DNA from 4 places in the Marinobacter subterrani genome. Region 1 is predicted to be linked to each of the others. Evidence: predicted binding sites of a transcription regulator. Region 1 holds the regulator's gene; each other region holds the start of a gene.
What was found. Region 1 encodes sigma-54, which starts transcription at its own class of promoters, with help from an activator protein. Its sites were predicted from a motif close to ANTGGCATNNANNTTGCTNT; they were not measured.

Region 1 (4,210 bases):
GGTTTGGCAGACACCGAACGTCGAAGACATAATCGGAATCCAGCGGTACGCCGTGCTTGAAACCGAACGACTGGAACAGCAGGGCCAGTTCCTGATCCTTGCGCCCGACAACCCGCTGTTTGATCATGTCACGAAGTTCGTACATGGACATGCCGGTTGTGTTCACATAAAGGTCGGAGAGCTTGGATAGAGGCTCAAGGAGTTTCTTTTCACTGGTGATTGCCTCTCTCAGCGAGGTTTTGTCATCGCTGAGCGGGTGCTTGCGCCGGGTAGCATGGAAGCGCTGCAGCAGGGACTGTTCGTCGGCATCCAGGAAGATGATTTCGACTGTAACCCCGGTCTCCTGGAGGCGACGGTAAATCTCCTCGAAGTTGGCCAGTTCTCCGGACAGGTTGCGAGCGTCGATGCTCACCGCCATCTTGCCGAGTCTCCCCGGCCTGGTCTGGCCTGTGGCTTCCCGGGTGAGGGGGAACAGCAGGCCGATCGGTAGATTGTCTATGCAATAGAAGCCGAGGTCCTCCAGCACATGGAGCGCGGTACTCTTGCCGGATCCGGACCTGCCACTGACGATAATCAGCTTCATGACCAACTTACCTCCACTGCAATGACTGTCATCCGCCCGAGGCGGTCATGCGTTCGTACAGGGTGCGGGCGTCCTCGCATTGCCGGAGACGGTCACAGAACGAGCGTTCATTGAATTTTTCGGCCAGTTGGCTGAGAAGCTCCAGGTGCTCGCTGGTGGCCTCTTTGGGAACGACCAGGGCGAAGATCAGGTCCACAGGCTGGTTGTCGATCGAATCGAACTCGACGCTCTCTTCCAGTGTCATCAAGACACCCACCACATGATCCAGCCCGTCTAGGCGGCAGTGGGGGATGGCGATGCCCTGGCCAATGCCGGTGCTGCCCAGACGTTCCCGTGAGATCAGGTTGTTGAAGATCTCGGTCTCGCTGAGGGTATTGTCCTGGTGGTTTATCTGCTCGGCGATAAACTCCAGGGCCCGTTTCTTGCTGGAGGCGGGCACCCGGCAAAGGGTGAGCTCCGGCGAAAGAATGTTGTCTATGGTCAGGGATGTGTCGCTCATAGGTCGACTGCATTTCCGTTAAAAAAAGGCTGCGACACGTCAGCCGTGTCGCAGCTCGATTGGATGACTTGCATGAAAACAGCCAGTTAGCGCGAGCCGTTTCCGTGCATCCGGTCTACATTCTTTTCCTTGTGCTTGAGAATCTGGCGGTCGAGCTTGTCGATCAGGGCATCAATGGCCGCGTACATATCCTCATTTTCTGCCTTTGCGTGAACTTCACCACCAACCACGTGCAGCGTGGCTTCCGCAATCTGTCGCACCTTTTCCACTTCCAGGGTTACCTGGCTGTTGCTGATGTGGTCAAAGTGACGTTCGAGCTTCTGGAATTTTTCCGAGACATAATCCTTGAGTGCGGGAGTCAGTTCTACGTGATGGCCTGAAATATTGAGTTGCATAGGCGTCTCCTGTTGTCATCATGCCGGCTCCCGGGAGCCGGCCTGGGTGCTGGCGCGTTGTGCGCCGGCGAATACGGTGTCGCGTTTCCCGCCCGTGGTGTTCAGACTAGCCGTTTGCGTTCATTGGAAGGCGGAATGTGCATCGCCTCCCGATACTTGGCAACGGTACGTCGCGCAACCTTGATTCCCTGTTCTCCTAGCATGGCTGCAATTTTACTGTCGCTCAACGGCTTTTTGGGCGTTTCGGCAGCAATCAGTTTCTTGATCATCGCGCGTATGGCCGTAGAGGAACATTCTCCGCCCTCGTCAGTGCTCACGTGGCTGGAGAAGAAATACTTCAACTCGAAAATTCCCCGGGGAGTGTGCATGAATTTCTGGGTGGTCACCCGGGAAATCGTCGATTCATGCATCTCCACCGCCTGGGCAATGTCGGAGAGAATCAGCGGCTTCATGGCTTCTTCGCCGTAATCCAGGAAGCCCTGCTGGTGCTCGACAATACGGGTTGCCACTTTCAGCAGAGTCTCATTGCGGCTCTGCAGGCTCTTGATAAACCATTTCGCCTCCTGCAGCTGATCCCGCAGGTAGGTGTTGTCGGCACTGCTGTCGGCACGCCTTATTAGTGAAGCATAGCTCGCATTTACCCGGATGCGCGGGGCAATTTCCGGATTCAGCTCAACCCGCCAGCGGTCGTTGTGCTTGCGGACGATCACATCGGGGATAACGTAGTCCGGTTCGGCGCGGTCAATCACGTCGCCCGGGCGCGGGTTCAGGCCGGTAATCAGGGCCAGGACTTCCCGCAACTGGTCTTCCTTCAGGCGGCTGCGGCGCAGCAGCTGGGCGTAATCACGGTTGCCGAGAAGATTGATGTAGTGGGTGATCACCAGTCGTGCCTGGGCCAGCCAGGGGGTATCCGGTGGTAGCTGGTTGAGCTGGATCAGCAGGCATTCCTGCAGGTCGCGGGCGAAAACCCCGGGTGGGTCGAAGTGCTGCAGGCGATGGAGAACGGCTTCAACTTCATCCAGTTCGAGGGGATCTTCGTCATGTTCATCCAGCAACCCGGCGTGGATCTCGTCAAGATCGCTGGTCAGATAACCACGCTCATCCACCGCATCCATCAGCGCATGCGCAATGGCCTGGTCCCGCTCGCTCATGGGGGTCAGGTTCAGTTGCCATTCCAGATGGTCCTGAAGGGTTTCGGTGGGTGAATTCCGGGTTTCGAAATCGTGATCGTTTTCGTCGTCGTTGCGGGCCGTGGTAGCCGGGGCCGACTGGTAGATATCTTCCCAGGCGGTGTCGACCGGAAGGTCATCCGGGATATTGTCCGGGATTTCGTTCTCCGAGGACCAGTCAGGACCGTTTTCGGACTTATCCCAGTCAGATGGGGGCTCTGGCGTTGTTTCAGCGGCGGACTCGGCGGCATTCGCTTCGCGTTCGTCATTCGCGGCGTCGGCTTCGGCCGAGTCATCGTCCTCGGAGGTTTCCAGCATCGGATTGGATTCCAGGGCCTGCTGGATTTCCTGCTGAAGGTCGAGGGTAGAGAGCTGGAGAAGCCGGATCGCCTGTTGCAGCTGGGGCGTCATGGTCAGGCTCTGACCCAGCTTTAACTGTAGGGAGGCTTTCATCACCATGGTTCAGGATCCGTCACTCATCAGCGCTTTGTGTCATAAGAGGTGAAAAAATCTTTATATGCCCGTTACTTGCCGTGGATTGCGTTTACCCTAGCAAGTTCTTTGCCGAGTTTACTTGCTACAGATCATCAAAACAATCTCGGGGTCAGATGAAATTGGGGTCAGATGAACTTTTCATCTGACCCCAATTTCATCTGACTCCGGCTTCACAGCCGGAACTCGTCGCCCAGGTACACCTTCTTCACCTGCTGATTGGCCAGAATGGCGTCGGCATTCCCGGAGGCGATGATGTGGCCGCCGGAGACGATGTAGGCATTCTCGCAGATATCGAGGGTCTCACGCACGTTGTGATCAGTGATCAGCACGCCGATCCCCTTGTCCCGGAGGTGGCGGATGATGTGCTTGATGTCACTCACGGAGATGGGGTCGACACCGGCGAACGGTTCATCCAGCAGGATGAAAGCCGGCTCCATCGCCAGGGCCCGGGCAATTTCCACGCGCCGGCGTTCACCGCCGGACAGGGCCATGCCCATGCTGTCGCGAATATGGGTAATGTGAAACTCTTCGAGCAGTTCTTCCAGTTTTTTTTCCCGTTCTGCCCTGGCCAGCCCCTTGCGAGTTTCCAGAATGGCCATGATGTTGTCGCGCACCGAAAGCTTTCGGAATACCGACGCCTCCTGTGGCAGGTAGCCGATTCCCTGGCGTGCGCGGCCATGCATGGGCAACGGTGTGATATCGCGGCTGTCGATGGTGATCCGCCCGCTGTCGGCGGGCACCAGCCCGACTATCATGTAAAAGCAGGTGGTCTTGCCGGCGCCATTGGGGCCGAGCAGGCCAACGATTTCCCCGCTGCGGATTTCCAGGGAAACGTCGAGCACCACTTTTTTCTGTTTGTAACTCTTTGCCAGATTACTGGCTCTCAGAATTGCCATCGGAACCTTGTGTGTTAGTGCTGCGCGGCTGAATCACCATTTCTACCCGGCCGGAACCTTCGCCATCAGCGGCCCCGCCCTCGGCAGTCACGACCCGGCGGGCGGTATCATAATGGATGACATCACCCCGGAACACATTGCCATTCTGTTCGATGACCGCCTTCTGTTCAAAG
Region 2 (4,210 bases), 1.5 Mb from region 1:
CAACGCGGCGGCGCTGGTGACCATGGTTGCGCTACCCCTGCAGCCCCTGGTTTCCTTTGCGGCCAGCAACAGTGCAAGCGCCTCGCAGGCGTCTCCGGAAGCCGGTGAGCTGTATCAGAGCGGCAACCTTGCCCCGCTGACGGAAGCGGAGCTGGCGGAGGTTTCCGGGCAGGGCGATCCGACCCTGCTTGGCCGCATCGGGCTGGTCGGAGCGATGGCTGGCAATCCGATGGGTGAGGGCGGCCAGGCTGAACAATCCGGGCCCGACGTCATCGAGGGCATCAAGCTGGCGGCGAATATCTTTGTGCCGGTTCTGAACTTCCTGGATTCGGATCTCAGCATTTCCGGTGTCCACTACCGGGCGGGGCAGCCACGCTACTCGGTGCGGGAAGACGGCGCCCTGATGCTGGCGTTCCCCGAGCGTATCGAACAGATCCGCATGGACAATATCCGTGTTGCCGGAAACCAGAGCCCGTCAATGGGCAACGTGAGCATTCACGACATCCGGTTCCATCCGGATTCCCGGATGACCATCTATACCCGATAGAGCTGGCGGAGGAATCTGCCGGCGCCGTGTTCAGGCGCTGGCAAGTACCGTACGGCTTGACACCGTGGTCTGCTCGCCACGGGCACCATAGAGTTTTGGCTGGCTGGTAGCACCACGGAAGATATCGGTCAGGCGGGACAGGCGCTTTTGCAGGTGGCTGATGACCCGGCCATTGGCCTGGTTCAGCGACTGGCAGGCGCGCAGTTTCTGATCGGCTTCCTGCCAGAGCTGGTAGAGCTCGGCGAGACCCGCGCTGCGAATGAAGCGGGAAGGTTCGCCGCTCTCGGGGCGGTAACCCATCTGGACAAGGGTGCGGATTTTCTGCTTGGCCCGCTCGCGGATCGCGCCAAGAAGATCGCCTTTCTCCTTGGTGAGCCCATTAAGTGCCTGGAGGTCGGAGGTAGCGAGGCAGGCTTTTTCCCTGTCCAGGACATCAGCCAGCGCGTCCAGTTGGCTGAGATCCTGGGACAGAAGGTTCTTCAGATCATCAATTGCGGCCATGATTTACTCACCCGAAAATGCTTTCATCCATCTCAAGCATTTTCTGGGCCAGTTTCTCGGCATCAATCTTGTAGGTTCCGTTTTCCAGAGCGGAACGGATCTGTTCAATCCGGTCGTCATCCATTTCCGGATAATCGCCGAGTTTCTGCTCAAGCTGTTTGAGATTTTTGGCCTGACTGCTCAGGCTGACGTTTTCCCCCCGGGCTCCCTGAGCCTGGGTTTTTGCCTGCTGATTGGTCGCCTGCTGGGTGTTCTGGGTGCTGGCGCCCTTGTCGGCCGTGGTTCTCTGGGTGTTGACCTGGCCGGGGCCAATTCCATTGAAGTCAACTGACATATCGTTACCTGCTTGCCTGGTGCACCACGGGTGTGGCGCTCACTCGAGTTTATATCTGCTTAACGGCTGTACCGCAGAAACCTTTAGAAACTTTTTTCCTCCAGGGTTAACGTTTTGTTACCCGGAAGCCTATGCCTGCATTTACGGCAAGCTTTTGCCATGTCGGCAAGGCGTTGCCGAATGCATGTCACATCGGGATTTCCACGTGGCCGGGGCCAACAACGTTCCCTTTCACCGTGCGGGAAGACCGGAGATTCTCCACCAGAACCTGCTCCCCGATGCCCGCGCTTGCCAAGGCCTTGCCCCTGGAACTGACCGAGAATCCGCCACTTCTGGCGGTAATGATAACATGGTCGCCGCGCTCAACCGCAGCCGGCGCAGAGAGCATGTCGGGCGTGATCAGTGCGCCGGCATTGATGGATCGCCTGACTTCCATGCCCACGGCCTCTTGGGTCTCTGTTATAGCGCCGCGCCTTGAGGCATTAATCTCAACCGGCTGATGCGTAACGAGATCCGCAGTAATTCGCTCACCGCGAGTCAGTGGCCGGGTTGCTACCAGGGCCGGCCCATGGATTGAAACAGACGCGGTAACAAACATGCGCCATGGGCGGTTGCCCTCGCAGGACACTTGCAAAGTGGGGCTTGTGCTCTTCCAGGGGTCACCGCTGAACTCGACTGTCAGTGGACTTTCGCATTCGGCGAGGGCGACACGGCTGTCGATTGATCCCGACTCATAGGCGACCTTGTAGCCGGCACTGGCCTGTTCTGTGGCAAACTCATCCAGAAATTTCAGGGTGGCTTCCCGGATTTGTCCCGCCGTGGTTTGCGCCAGCAATGAGCCGCTCAAGCCAGACATCAGCAGGAGTACGACGAATTTGGTGATGCGCATATGCAGTTGTTTGTCCTATGCTGTCTATATCCGGGCGGAAAACCACGGACATGCCTAAGGATTAAGTACTAGCGGCCGATACACTAGCCGGTCCGCCGAGCAAACGACGGTTTTCCGTTGTTTCGGCCGTTATTCAGCAAGCAGCAAGATATATGCCGGTGTAACATCGGCAAGCCGGGAGAAAAACATGGCAGGGGTATTGGACAGCGTAAACCAGCGCACGCAGCTGGTAGGGCAGAATCGCCTTGAGCTCCTTCTGTTCCGCTTGAGGGGGCGCCAGATCTATGGCATCAACGTGTTCAAGGTTAAGGAAGTTCTGCAGTGCCCCAGGCTCTCATCCATTCCCAACAGCCGGAATGTGGTCAGGGGCGTCGCGCACATTCGCGGTGAAACCATTCCGATTATTGATCTGAGCATGTCGATTGGACTGCCCGGTATACCGCAGGAAGATCTGGCGACCAGTTTTGTCATCATTACCGAGTACAATCGCAAAACCCAGGGCTTCCTGGTGACCGCTGTCGACCGGATCATGAACATGAACTGGGAAGACATTCTGCCGCCACCCAAGGGCGCCGGAAGGGATGTGTACCTTACCGCTGTCACCAAAATTGATGATAAGCTGGTAGAAATCATTGATGTAGAGAAGGTTCTTGCCGAGGTTTCTCCGCTCGGGGAGAATGTAACCGAAGCCGTGCTGAGCAAGAGTGCCGACCGGGTTCCAGGCCATCTGCCGGTTCTGGTTGTTGATGATTCTTCAGTGGCCCGCCGGCAGATAGAACGCTGCCTGACAGCGATCGGAATGGAAGTCGCCACCAGGAATGATGGCAAGCAGGCCTACGACTATCTCAAGGAAATCACGTCGGACGGTAGCCGGGCGAAAGACCACCTAAGTCTGATTATCTCCGATGTTGAAATGCCGGAGATGGACGGTTACACCCTGGTGACCAAGGTAAAAGGAGATCCGGCCCTTGCCGATGTGTTTATCATGCTGCACACCTCCCTCAGCGGCGTTTTCAACCAGGCCATGGTGAAAAAAGTGGGGGCAGACGATTTCATGGCAAAGTTCAGTCCGGACGAACTGGCAGAGCGGGTAATGGAAATCATCGACCAGGGATGATCCGGCCGTTCAGACATTCATTCAGAACAGAGATCCAATGAAAGCGGATATAACGCCACAGGAATATGATGCCTTCAAGTCGTTCCTGCAGGATGCCTGTGGGATTTTGCTGGGCGAAAACAAACAGTACCTGGTGAAAAGCCGGTTGCGCAGAATTCTCGAGGAGAACAGCCTGAATTCGCTGGGGGAACTCCTTGACCGGCTCCGGCGGCCCGGCCGGGGTGGCTTGCGGGAAGTCGTCATTGACGCCATGACCACCAATGAAACCCTGTGGTTCCGTGACAACCATCCGTTCCGGATACTCCAGGACAAGCTGCTTCCGGAATTGGCCGAGCGTAAGTCCGGCCAACCGCTTCGCATCTGGTCTGCCGCCTGTTCCACCGGGCAGGAGCCTTACTCGGTCGCCATGATTGTCGAGGAGTTCCGGCGGCTCCGGCCGGGAAAATTGCGGGATGTAAAAATCACCGCCACCGACATTTCCAAAAGTGTGCTTGAGGTTGCCCGCAAGGGCGAATACGAGATGCTAGCCATTGGTCGCGGCCTGTCACCGGAGCGCCAGAAGCAGTTCTTTACCCCGTCACTGAACGGCGGCTGGCAGATCAAGCCGCAGCTCAAGACCATGGTGGAATTCAAGGAGCTGAATCTGCTGGAGCGATACATGCTGGGCAAATTCGATATCGTGATGTGTCGCAACGTCCTGATTTATTTTTCCGCCGAATCGAAAAAAGACATTCTGACCCGAATGCATGCCACCCTGAACCCGGGCGGTTATCTGGTTCTCGGTGCCTCTGAATCCCTGAACGGTTTGCCCCACCTTTATGA
Region 3 (4,210 bases), 1.6 Mb from region 1:
ATATCGGCACCGGCTTGCCGAACCCTTTTACGGTGATCTCGCCCTTGTCCCGGCACATGATCTTGTCTTTGATCAGGGAGAAGGTCTCGTAGGACACCAGAATCTCACCGGGCTCCGCCAGCGATTCAAGGCGGCTGGCCAGATTCACTTCCTTGCCGATAATGGTGTAGTCCATGCGGTTCTCAGCTCCGAAATTGCCCACTGTTGTGTAGCCGGTGCTGATGCCCATACGGATTTCCAGTGGGGTCTTGATGCCCTGGCTCCGCCATTTCTGGCGCATGATCTTCATATGCTTGCGCATGTCGATGGCCATGGAAACGCAGGCCAGGGCGTCTTCCCGTTGTCCACGGCTGGTGGGATCGCCGAAAAACACCATGATGGAATCACCCACGAACTTATCGATGGTGCCGCCGTACTTGAGAGCCACTTCCGACATTTCATTGAAGTAGTGATTCAATAATTCGGTCAGAGCCTCCGGTTCCATTTCTTCGGAGAGTTCAGTGAACCCCTTGATGTCGGAGAAGAACACCGCCAGTTTCTTGCGCTGTGTTTCCAGGCGCACGTCCCGCTCGCCGGTAAATATGGACTGCCATACCTGGGGCGAAAGGTACTTGGACAGTTTGTGGGAGAGAGCGATGGATTGCTCTCGCTGGTTCTGGATCTGGGTCTTGGCCAGCATCAGTGCCCGGGCCTGCTGGTGTGAATAGTAGGCGGTAACACAGATATACAGGCCGGTGGAAAGCACCGAAACAATCATGGTGAGCAGGGGTGCATGCGGGCCGTCTGCCGGACCAAGTATGGCCACGGCTATGGCAATCGCTCCAATCATGAAACCGGTGCCGAGCAGCCACTGCCGAATGCCGCCGACAATCAGGCAACTGAACATCAGCATCAGGGCCACCGCCAGGGAGGGGATTACCACCAGGCCAATGCAGCCGATGAAGCCGCCGCCGATCACGCAGTCGACAATAAGCATTTTCTGCCGAATCCGGGTGGAGGTCCTGAGGAAGGTCTTGCGGGTCAGCGCATGGGCGATGTGGGGCCAGGACAGGGCGCCGGCCACCAGCCATAGCAGCGGGTGAGGAAAGGCCTCTTGAAGCACGCCGGTAACAATAATGGCGGCCGTGGAGGTGTATGCCAGGATCCGGCCGCTGTAATCCGGCATCGGAGGTATCGCAATGGGATTGCCGGGGATCTCAGCAACCATCGACTTGCCGGCGGAATTGCTGGCATTGCGCAGATCGGCGGGTACGCTCATCATCTCAGAAACGGATCCTGCCAATGAGCATGTCCCGGAACATGACCCAGTCTCCCATCAGGCTGTACAGTGGGTATTGGAAAGTTGCCGGGCGGTTTTTCTCAAACCTGAAATGGCCGACCCAGGCAAACCCGTAGCCGATGACAGGCAGGGACAACAGCCAGACCGGGTTACCCGATGTCAGGGCCCAGACGGCAACCAGAAGAACGAGAAGGCTGCCCAAAAAATGCAGGCGACGGCAGGTGGCATCGCTGTGTTCTTCAAGATAATACGGATAGAATTCAGTGAAATTGTTGAAGGCTCGCTGATTGCTCATTGTGTTGCTTCTCACTTTCTCACGCCTGCGGCATTTATAGTTGTTGGTCAAGCCGACTACGACCAAAGGTTAACAGCATTACGTACAACCCACAATTCACAGCCGGCAATTGTTGCTGCGCACTTTTTAATACAGTCACCAGAAAGCGAGGCGATATGACCGCAGTCACCGATTTCCTGCTCAACCGATCCTCAGAGCCCAGGCTGGAGGCTCCGGCGCCAGACAGGGAAACCCTCGACCGGGCCTTTGCCTGTGCCGCCCGGGCCCCGGACCATGGCCTGTTAAGGCCCTGGCGCTATCTGGTCGTGGAGGGTGACGGGCTGGAGGCACTTGGAGGGCTGTTTGCTTCTGCCTGCGCTGACGACACTGACGAACGGCAAACCGAAAAACTCCGGACAGCCCCTTTGCGCGCGCCCATGGTTATTGTGGGCATCGCTTCGCCGCGCCCCCACCCGAAAGTTCCGGAGGTGGAGCAGGTCATGTCGGCGGCCGCGGGCATGGGTTTTCTTGAACTGGCACTTCAGGATGCCGGTTATGGCGTTATGTGGCGAACCGGCTCAGTGGCCTACCACCCAGGCGTGCACGAGGGGCTGGGGCTGAGTGAGAACGAGCAGATTGTGGGCTTTCTCTATACCGGGAGTGTTTCGTCGGCCAAACCTCCGGTTCCCCGTCCCGGGGTCGAGGAGTTCGTTCGGCACTGGCCGTAACGAGCAACTGTATGGCTCCCCCGGCGTCGGCCGGGGGAAACGGTTTGCCGCTTTCATGAGTTTTTTTTCCGACATACATTTCCAGTTTTCCAGCTTAGCCCTGCCAAGCCCGCCAATGCTGCCTGCGGGCAGTATTTATAGCGCCTTTCCAAATCTGGCATTCACCTTGCTTTAACTCTCTCAAAGCGCACAGCCGGCAAAAACAGGTCGGTGCCAGGTGCAGTTTCCGGGAGGCAACATGGCAATCAGTTTCGATAATGCACTGGGTATTCACCAGTACGCGGTGGAAGCACGGGTGAAGCGTGCCGAGGTTCTGGCGAATAACCTCGCAAACGCCGATACCCCGGGTTTCAAGGCCCGGGACGTGGATTTCCAGGCGATGATGCAGCGGGCCCATGAGTCTGTCAGCGGCTTCCAGATGGAAAAAACCGATGAGGCCCATATGGGTATCTCTCCGTCGGGCGAAGCGGGTGACCTGCTGTACCGGGTGCCGCATCAGCCCTCGGTAGACGGGAACACAGTGAATACCCAGGAGGAGCAGGCGCGCTTTATGCGCAACGCCATGGACTTCCAGGCCAGTTTCCAGTTTCTGAGCAGTAAGTTCAGCGGCCTGACCAAAGCCATCAAAGGCGAATAAGCCGCAGTCACAGGATTAGCGAGGGAGAATTTTCATGTCACTTGGCAACATTTTTGATATCGCCGGCTCCGGCATGACGGCGCAATCACTGCGGCTGAATACCACGGCATCCAACATTGCCAATGCCGAGACGGCCAGTTCCAGTACCGAGACAACCTACAGGGCCCGAAAGCCGGTGTTTGCTGCCATTCAGCAGTCTTTGCTGAACCCGGGCCAGAGTGGCTTCACGATGGGAGGTGAGCAGGAGCAGGGCGCCGGTGTCAGGGTTGAAGGCATCGTTGAGAGCCAGGCGGAACTGCAGATGCGTTACGAGCCGAATCATCCGGCAGCCAATGAGGAGGGGTATGTCTACTACCCCAATGTAAACGTGGTGGAAGAGATGGCGGACATGATGTCGTCGTCCAGAAGCTTCCAGATGAATGTCGATGTCATGAACACAGCCAAGTCCATGATGCAGCGCGTTCTGACACTTGGTCAGCAGTAACAGGGTGAGGAGCACAACATGACTGCAGTAAACACAACAGGTGCGTCGGATGTTCTGAGCCAGTATCAGCTGAAGAGTCAGGACGCCGGCAAGGGTTCCAGCGAGCTGGGCCGCGGCGAATTCATGGAGCTGATGCTGGCCCAACTGAAGAACCAGAACCCGCTGGAACCCCAGGACAACGGAGAGTTTATATCTCAGCTGGCGCAGTTCAGTTCCCTGGAGGAAATTCAGAATCTGTCCGGCACGGTGGAAGACGTGGCAGGGCAGTTCCGCTCAACCCAGGCGCTGCAGGCCTCAGCCATGGTGGGTAAAACGGTTCTTGCGCCCTCCCAGATCGGCATTCTGGGTGCTGAAGGCCAGGTGAGCGGTACCATCCAGGTTCCTGCCTCGACGGGTGGGCTGCGGCTGTCGGTTCAGGGCCAGAACGGCGAGCTGGTGCGCCAGATTGATATGGGTAGCAGCCAGGCCGGAGTGACCTCATTCAGTTGGGATGGCAAGGACGGCAACGGCAATCCCTTGCCGCCGGGGCCCTACCGCATTGTGGCGGAAGCATCCTACCCCGATGGCCCGCAGCAGTTGTCGACCATGGTGAGTGCCAATGTTGACAGTGTCTCCCTGGGCCAGGGTGGCTCGATCACTCTGAATCTTGCAGGTATGGGCTCCATCGCCCTGTCTGATGTGAAACAAATTAACTGATACCGGTGAAACACCAGGGGGTAAACCATGGCATTTAATACAGGTTTGAGTGGCCTTCGGGCGGCTTCGGTGGATCTGGACGTCACCGGTAACAACATTGCCAATGCCAGCA
Region 4 (4,210 bases), 1.1 Mb from region 1:
ATTTCCTGCAGTCCGAAGGGGCTGCGTAGCCTGAAAAAATGTCGGATTACGGCCCTTTGGGCCTAATCCGACCTACGCCATGGCTATAGCCAAACCAACGTAGGTCGGATTAGGCAAAGCCGTAATCCGACAATGAAACCGCCCCATGTAGGTCGGATTAGCGCAGCGTAATCCGACAAAAAGCCAAAAGGTACCCCATGCCTAACAAGCCACAAATCAAAATCCCCGCCACCTACATGCGTGGCGGCACATCAAAAGGCGTCTTCTTCCGCCTTCAGGATCTCCCGGAAGCGGCACAAACCCCGGGCGAGGCAAGAGACAAACTCCTGCTTCGCGTAATCGGCAGCCCGGACCCGTACCAGAAACAAATCGACGGCATGGGCGGCGCCACTTCCAGCACCAGCAAAACCGTGATCCTGGCGGAACCCACCCAGCCGGGCCACGACGTTGACTATCTGTTCGGCCAGGTCTCCATCGACAAGCCGTTTGTGGACTGGAGCGGTAACTGCGGCAACCTCACCGCCGCCGTAGGCGCTTTCGCCATCAACAGCGGCTTTGTCGGCAAAGACCGGATTCCGGAAAACGGGACCTGCACCGTGCGCATCTGGCAGGCCAACATCCGGAAAACCATCGTCGCCCACATCCCCATCACCAACGGCGAAGTGCAGGAAACCGGCGATTTCGAGCTGGACGGTGTCACATTCCCAGCAGCCGAAGTACAGGTGGAATTCATGGATCCGGCCGATGGCGAAGGCTCCATGTTCCCCACCGGCAACCTGGTGGACGACCTGGAAGTACCCGGCGTCGGCACCCTGAAAGCCACCATGATCAACGCCGGCATCCCCACCATCTTTGTTAACGCCGAAGACATCGGATACAAGGGCACCGAGCTGCAGGACGACATCAACTCCGACCCCAAGGCCCTCGCCAGGTTTGAATCCATCCGGGCCCATGGCGCGGTGCAAATGGGGCTGATCCAGAACATCGAAGAAGCGGCAAACCGTCAGCACACCCCGAAAGTAGCCTTCGTGGCGAAGCCTGCGGATTACGTGTCCTCAAGCGGAAAGAGCATCGGAGCCGGGGATGTGGATGTTCTGGTCCGCGCTCTGTCCATGGGCAAACTCCACCACGCCATGATGGGCACGGCTGCCGTGGCCATTGCTACGGCATCGGCGGTTCCGGGAACCCTGGTGAACCTCGCCGCCGGCGGGGGAGATCGCACTCATGTGACCTTCGGCCATCCTTCCGGCACCTTGCGTGTTGGGGCGGAAGCAAAGGAAGTGGATGGTCAGTGGACGGCAACCAAAGCCATTATGAGCCGTAGTGCGCGGGTTTTGATGGAGGGTTGGGTGAGGGTGCCCGGAGACCGTTTCTGAGTCGGAATTTACAAACCTGCAGCGAGAGATTGCGGGGGAGTTGTCAACGGGGGGCCTGGCGGCACCCCCGTAGGCTGGGCTCAGCTTTTACGCCGGGCCATGCCCATACCCAGCAGGCCTAACCCCATAAGCGCCAATGTGGCGGGCTCAGGCACCGCCGTCACCATGATGTCGTACCCGGTGCTTCCACCGTGGTCCTCCCGCAGAAGTTGAAGATAGTGCGTTCCTGCACCCAGCACAGTGCCAAAGGAATATTCCCCGGGGCTGGAGCCACCGCTTGCCATGGCACCAAACTCGAAATTACCGTTGATCCAGGCAAAGATCCCATTGTCTACGCCAATATCAACCGTAATGCTTGCTGCCTTATCCAGAATGAATTGATAGACAATGGCTGTCTCATCATTAACCGTCCAGCTTCCGGGGATCGGGGTGTTTGGGCCGCTCCAGGTTCCCGCCGTGAAATCAGCACCAAGCCAGTTACCCAGGTTTGGGGTCAGGGAGAGATCCGGCTCGGGCAGCGGGTTGACAACGGGGTCTCCCTCGCTGACTCCTGCACCCGGAAACGAAGAGGACAGCGGGCCGTAGGTTTCTGCCAGATCCCCCAAGCCGTCGTTGTACCAACCGGTCGTGTTGTTATCAATAATAATGGTGGCAGATGCCGCGCTGGCAAACAGTGTGAGCGCGGTACCCGCCACCAATTGATCAATCCTTCTCATAAGGCAACTCCAACTATCGAATGGATGTCCGAGTCAGCGACATAGCAAATTTAGGGCCTTAAAAAAATAAGACATATAAAACAATGGATTGTCGGCATAATTGATGGCGGGAATTGCAATTGTGTAAGGAAAGTCGACAGGTAGGAGCGGGCTTTCAGACTGAGCCCTGCCTCAAGTATAACGCTGGCTGGTGCATAGCCTGCACCTTTGACCACAATATAGATCAACCTGGCTTTTACGGTGTCAGGTTAGTTTACATTCCTTGTGGCGAGCCTTATTTTTAAAGACATTCTTAATCCTGAAATTACTAAAAAAAGGCTTATCTAAACACCTTTCTTCTGATTGCTTCCTTCGAAGCCCTTATAAAAAATACATAGCGCCTGAAGCGATGTATTTGTGCTCTCTGAATGTCGAAGATGCTTACACCTTGCTCTCAAGGCCAATGGAATTTTGACGATAGTTTACTGAAAGATAAAAGATTTAATTTCATGGCATGGCTGATGCTTATAGGTTAGGGACCGCTGACGTGCGTACTTGAAGTCCAGCAACTGACAGCGTCATCAATCAAGGAGAGATTATTATGAAAACTGCATTTAAAAGAACCCTTCTATCGGCTCTTGTCGTACCCTTTGCTCTGGCGGCGCAATCTGCCAGCGCAGTGATGATCACCGACTGGGGATATGAGGTTGACAGCGTATTCTCCAACTGGACCCAGACAACCGGCGATGGATCTGTTACAGCCACTGACTCTGACCGCAAGCTGTCTTGGGGCGTTGGTTCCGGACCACAGTCGTCTGTCTCGATCACTGATGTTGCTGAGCCGAGTGGTCTGATGACCAACGGGGGTTTCGTAGACGGTGGGGTATTCACCCACACCAACAATACGCTCCCAGCCAGTGGCGCGGCGCTGGCCAGCTTCGATCTGACTTCGACGCTGACCCTGACTCCGTTTGCACCTCCTGGCGATCCGCTGCCCCCAACATCGACTAAGTTCATCAGCTTCTTCAATGAAACGTTGAATAATGGAAACTGTGTCGACGACTCAGTCTCCAACTGCGATGATATCTTCACGATCGACAACTTCGAGGACCTGGGCGCTGTGGATAACGGTTCAGGTGGCTTCCAGTTCGCCTCCTCGTTCATTCTCGATGATTACAAGTATACAGTATTCCTTGAACTGATCGGGTTGGCCGTTCTGGATGATGATGCCTGTACAGCAGCGGGCGCTGCCTCCGGATGCGTTGGTCTTCTGACCGAAGAGGGAACAGCCAATCATTTCGATACCCGCTTCAAGATCACAGCGGTAGAAGTGCCTGAGCCAGGCACCCTGGCTCTGCTGGGCATGGGCCTTGCCGGCCTTGGACTGGCACGCAGGAGAAAAGCTGCAAAGGCATAAAGTCTGAATAGAAACAGCATTCAGATGGTAATGCCGGTAAAAAGCCCCCGCTAACAAGCGGGGGCTTTTTCAGTCTTGGCCAGCGCCCAAAGCAAAGTCACTGGGGGCCAGCGAGCATCGCTCAGGTGCAGGATCAGGCAACCTGTTTCTCGTTTTCCGCAAAATCAGTATCCGGCTTTGCAGGCAAATAACGTCCATTGTCCGTAATGAGAGACCAGACATCCGGGCGTCGCCTTCTTATACCTTCAATCAGTGAGGCTGCCTCGGTGAAAGCCGGGCGACGGCGACCGTGATACTCAATCAGCGGGCCCACATGATCAAACTCCACACCAAATCGCTTTAACAGGCGCAGCTGGGCGGGTTCCATCACAGCAATCCAGTGGGTTATGCCGTGTCTGACCGACATCTGGAGGATGCCGGCGAAAAGTCCGAGGCTGATGTAGGGCATGGCGCGTTTGCCGTTTTCCGAATCGCTGTAGCAGACGAAATCGCTGATGCCTGTGCCGGATTCGTCCTCGTTCAGGCGCCGCCGAAACTCCCGGCTGACGGCCATCCGTGATATCTCCGCGACCTTTTCCCGGCGTGCGCCTGCAAAAGCCTCCTGGGCGTGCTGGTTCATCCGGTGGATGCAGGGGGCTTCCATCGGAAAGTCGGCCTGGTCCGGGTTATCACCCGCCATAACGAGACGAACAGTGGCAACGCTGTCGCCGGTCATTCGGTGG

Region 2: the regulator sigma-54 is predicted to act here: its motif matches at 2,412-2,431, upstream of flgA (flagellar basal body P-ring formation chaperone FlgA).
Region 3: the regulator sigma-54 is predicted to act here: its motif matches at 2,435-2,454, upstream of flgB (flagellar basal body rod protein FlgB).
Region 4: the regulator sigma-54 is predicted to act here: its motif matches at 2,134-2,153, upstream of msub_RS22020 (PEP-CTERM sorting domain-containing protein).

The regions. Positions count from the first base shown of each region.
Region 1 is NZ_LFBU01000001.1:1,947,588-1,951,797, reverse strand. Features, by position in the region: gene rapZ (RNase adapter RapZ) at 1-583, opposite strand, end outside; gene ptsN (PTS IIA-like nitrogen regulatory protein PtsN) at 612-1,082, opposite strand; gene hpf (ribosome hibernation promoting factor) at 1,169-1,477, opposite strand; gene msub_RS09190 (RNA polymerase factor sigma-54) at 1,579-3,105, opposite strand; gene lptB (LPS export ABC transporter ATP-binding protein) at 3,312-4,037, opposite strand; gene lptA (lipopolysaccharide transport periplasmic protein LptA) at 4,015-4,210, opposite strand, start outside.
Region 2 is NZ_LFBU01000001.1:443,443-447,652, forward strand. Features, by position in the region: gene msub_RS02110 (hypothetical protein) at 1-547, shown strand, start outside; gene msub_RS02115 (flagella synthesis protein FlgN) at 578-1,048, opposite strand; gene flgM (flagellar biosynthesis anti-sigma factor FlgM) at 1,056-1,382, opposite strand; gene flgA (flagellar basal body P-ring formation chaperone FlgA) at 1,570-2,271, opposite strand; gene msub_RS02130 (chemotaxis protein CheV) at 2,459-3,388, shown strand; gene msub_RS02135 (CheR family methyltransferase) at 3,426-4,210, shown strand, end outside.
Region 3 is NZ_LFBU01000001.1:355,761-359,970, forward strand. Features, by position in the region: gene msub_RS01735 (adenylate/guanylate cyclase domain-containing protein) at 1-1,261, opposite strand, end outside; gene msub_RS01740 (DUF962 domain-containing protein) at 1,263-1,574, opposite strand; gene msub_RS01745 (nitroreductase family protein) at 1,730-2,281, shown strand; gene flgB (flagellar basal body rod protein FlgB) at 2,520-2,918, shown strand; gene flgC (flagellar basal body rod protein FlgC) at 2,953-3,402, shown strand; gene msub_RS01760 (flagellar hook assembly protein FlgD) at 3,421-4,098, shown strand; gene msub_RS01765 (flagellar hook protein FlgE) at 4,126-4,210, shown strand, end outside.
Region 4 is NZ_LFBU01000001.1:867,986-872,195, reverse strand. Features, by position in the region: gene acnD (Fe/S-dependent 2-methylisocitrate dehydratase AcnD) at 1-29, shown strand, start outside; gene prpF (2-methylaconitate cis-trans isomerase PrpF) at 198-1,376, shown strand; gene msub_RS22020 (PEP-CTERM sorting domain-containing protein) at 1,457-2,092, opposite strand; gene msub_RS04020 (THxN family PEP-CTERM protein) at 2,673-3,488, shown strand; gene msub_RS04015 (PEP-CTERM/exosortase system-associated acyltransferase) at 3,622-4,210, opposite strand, start outside.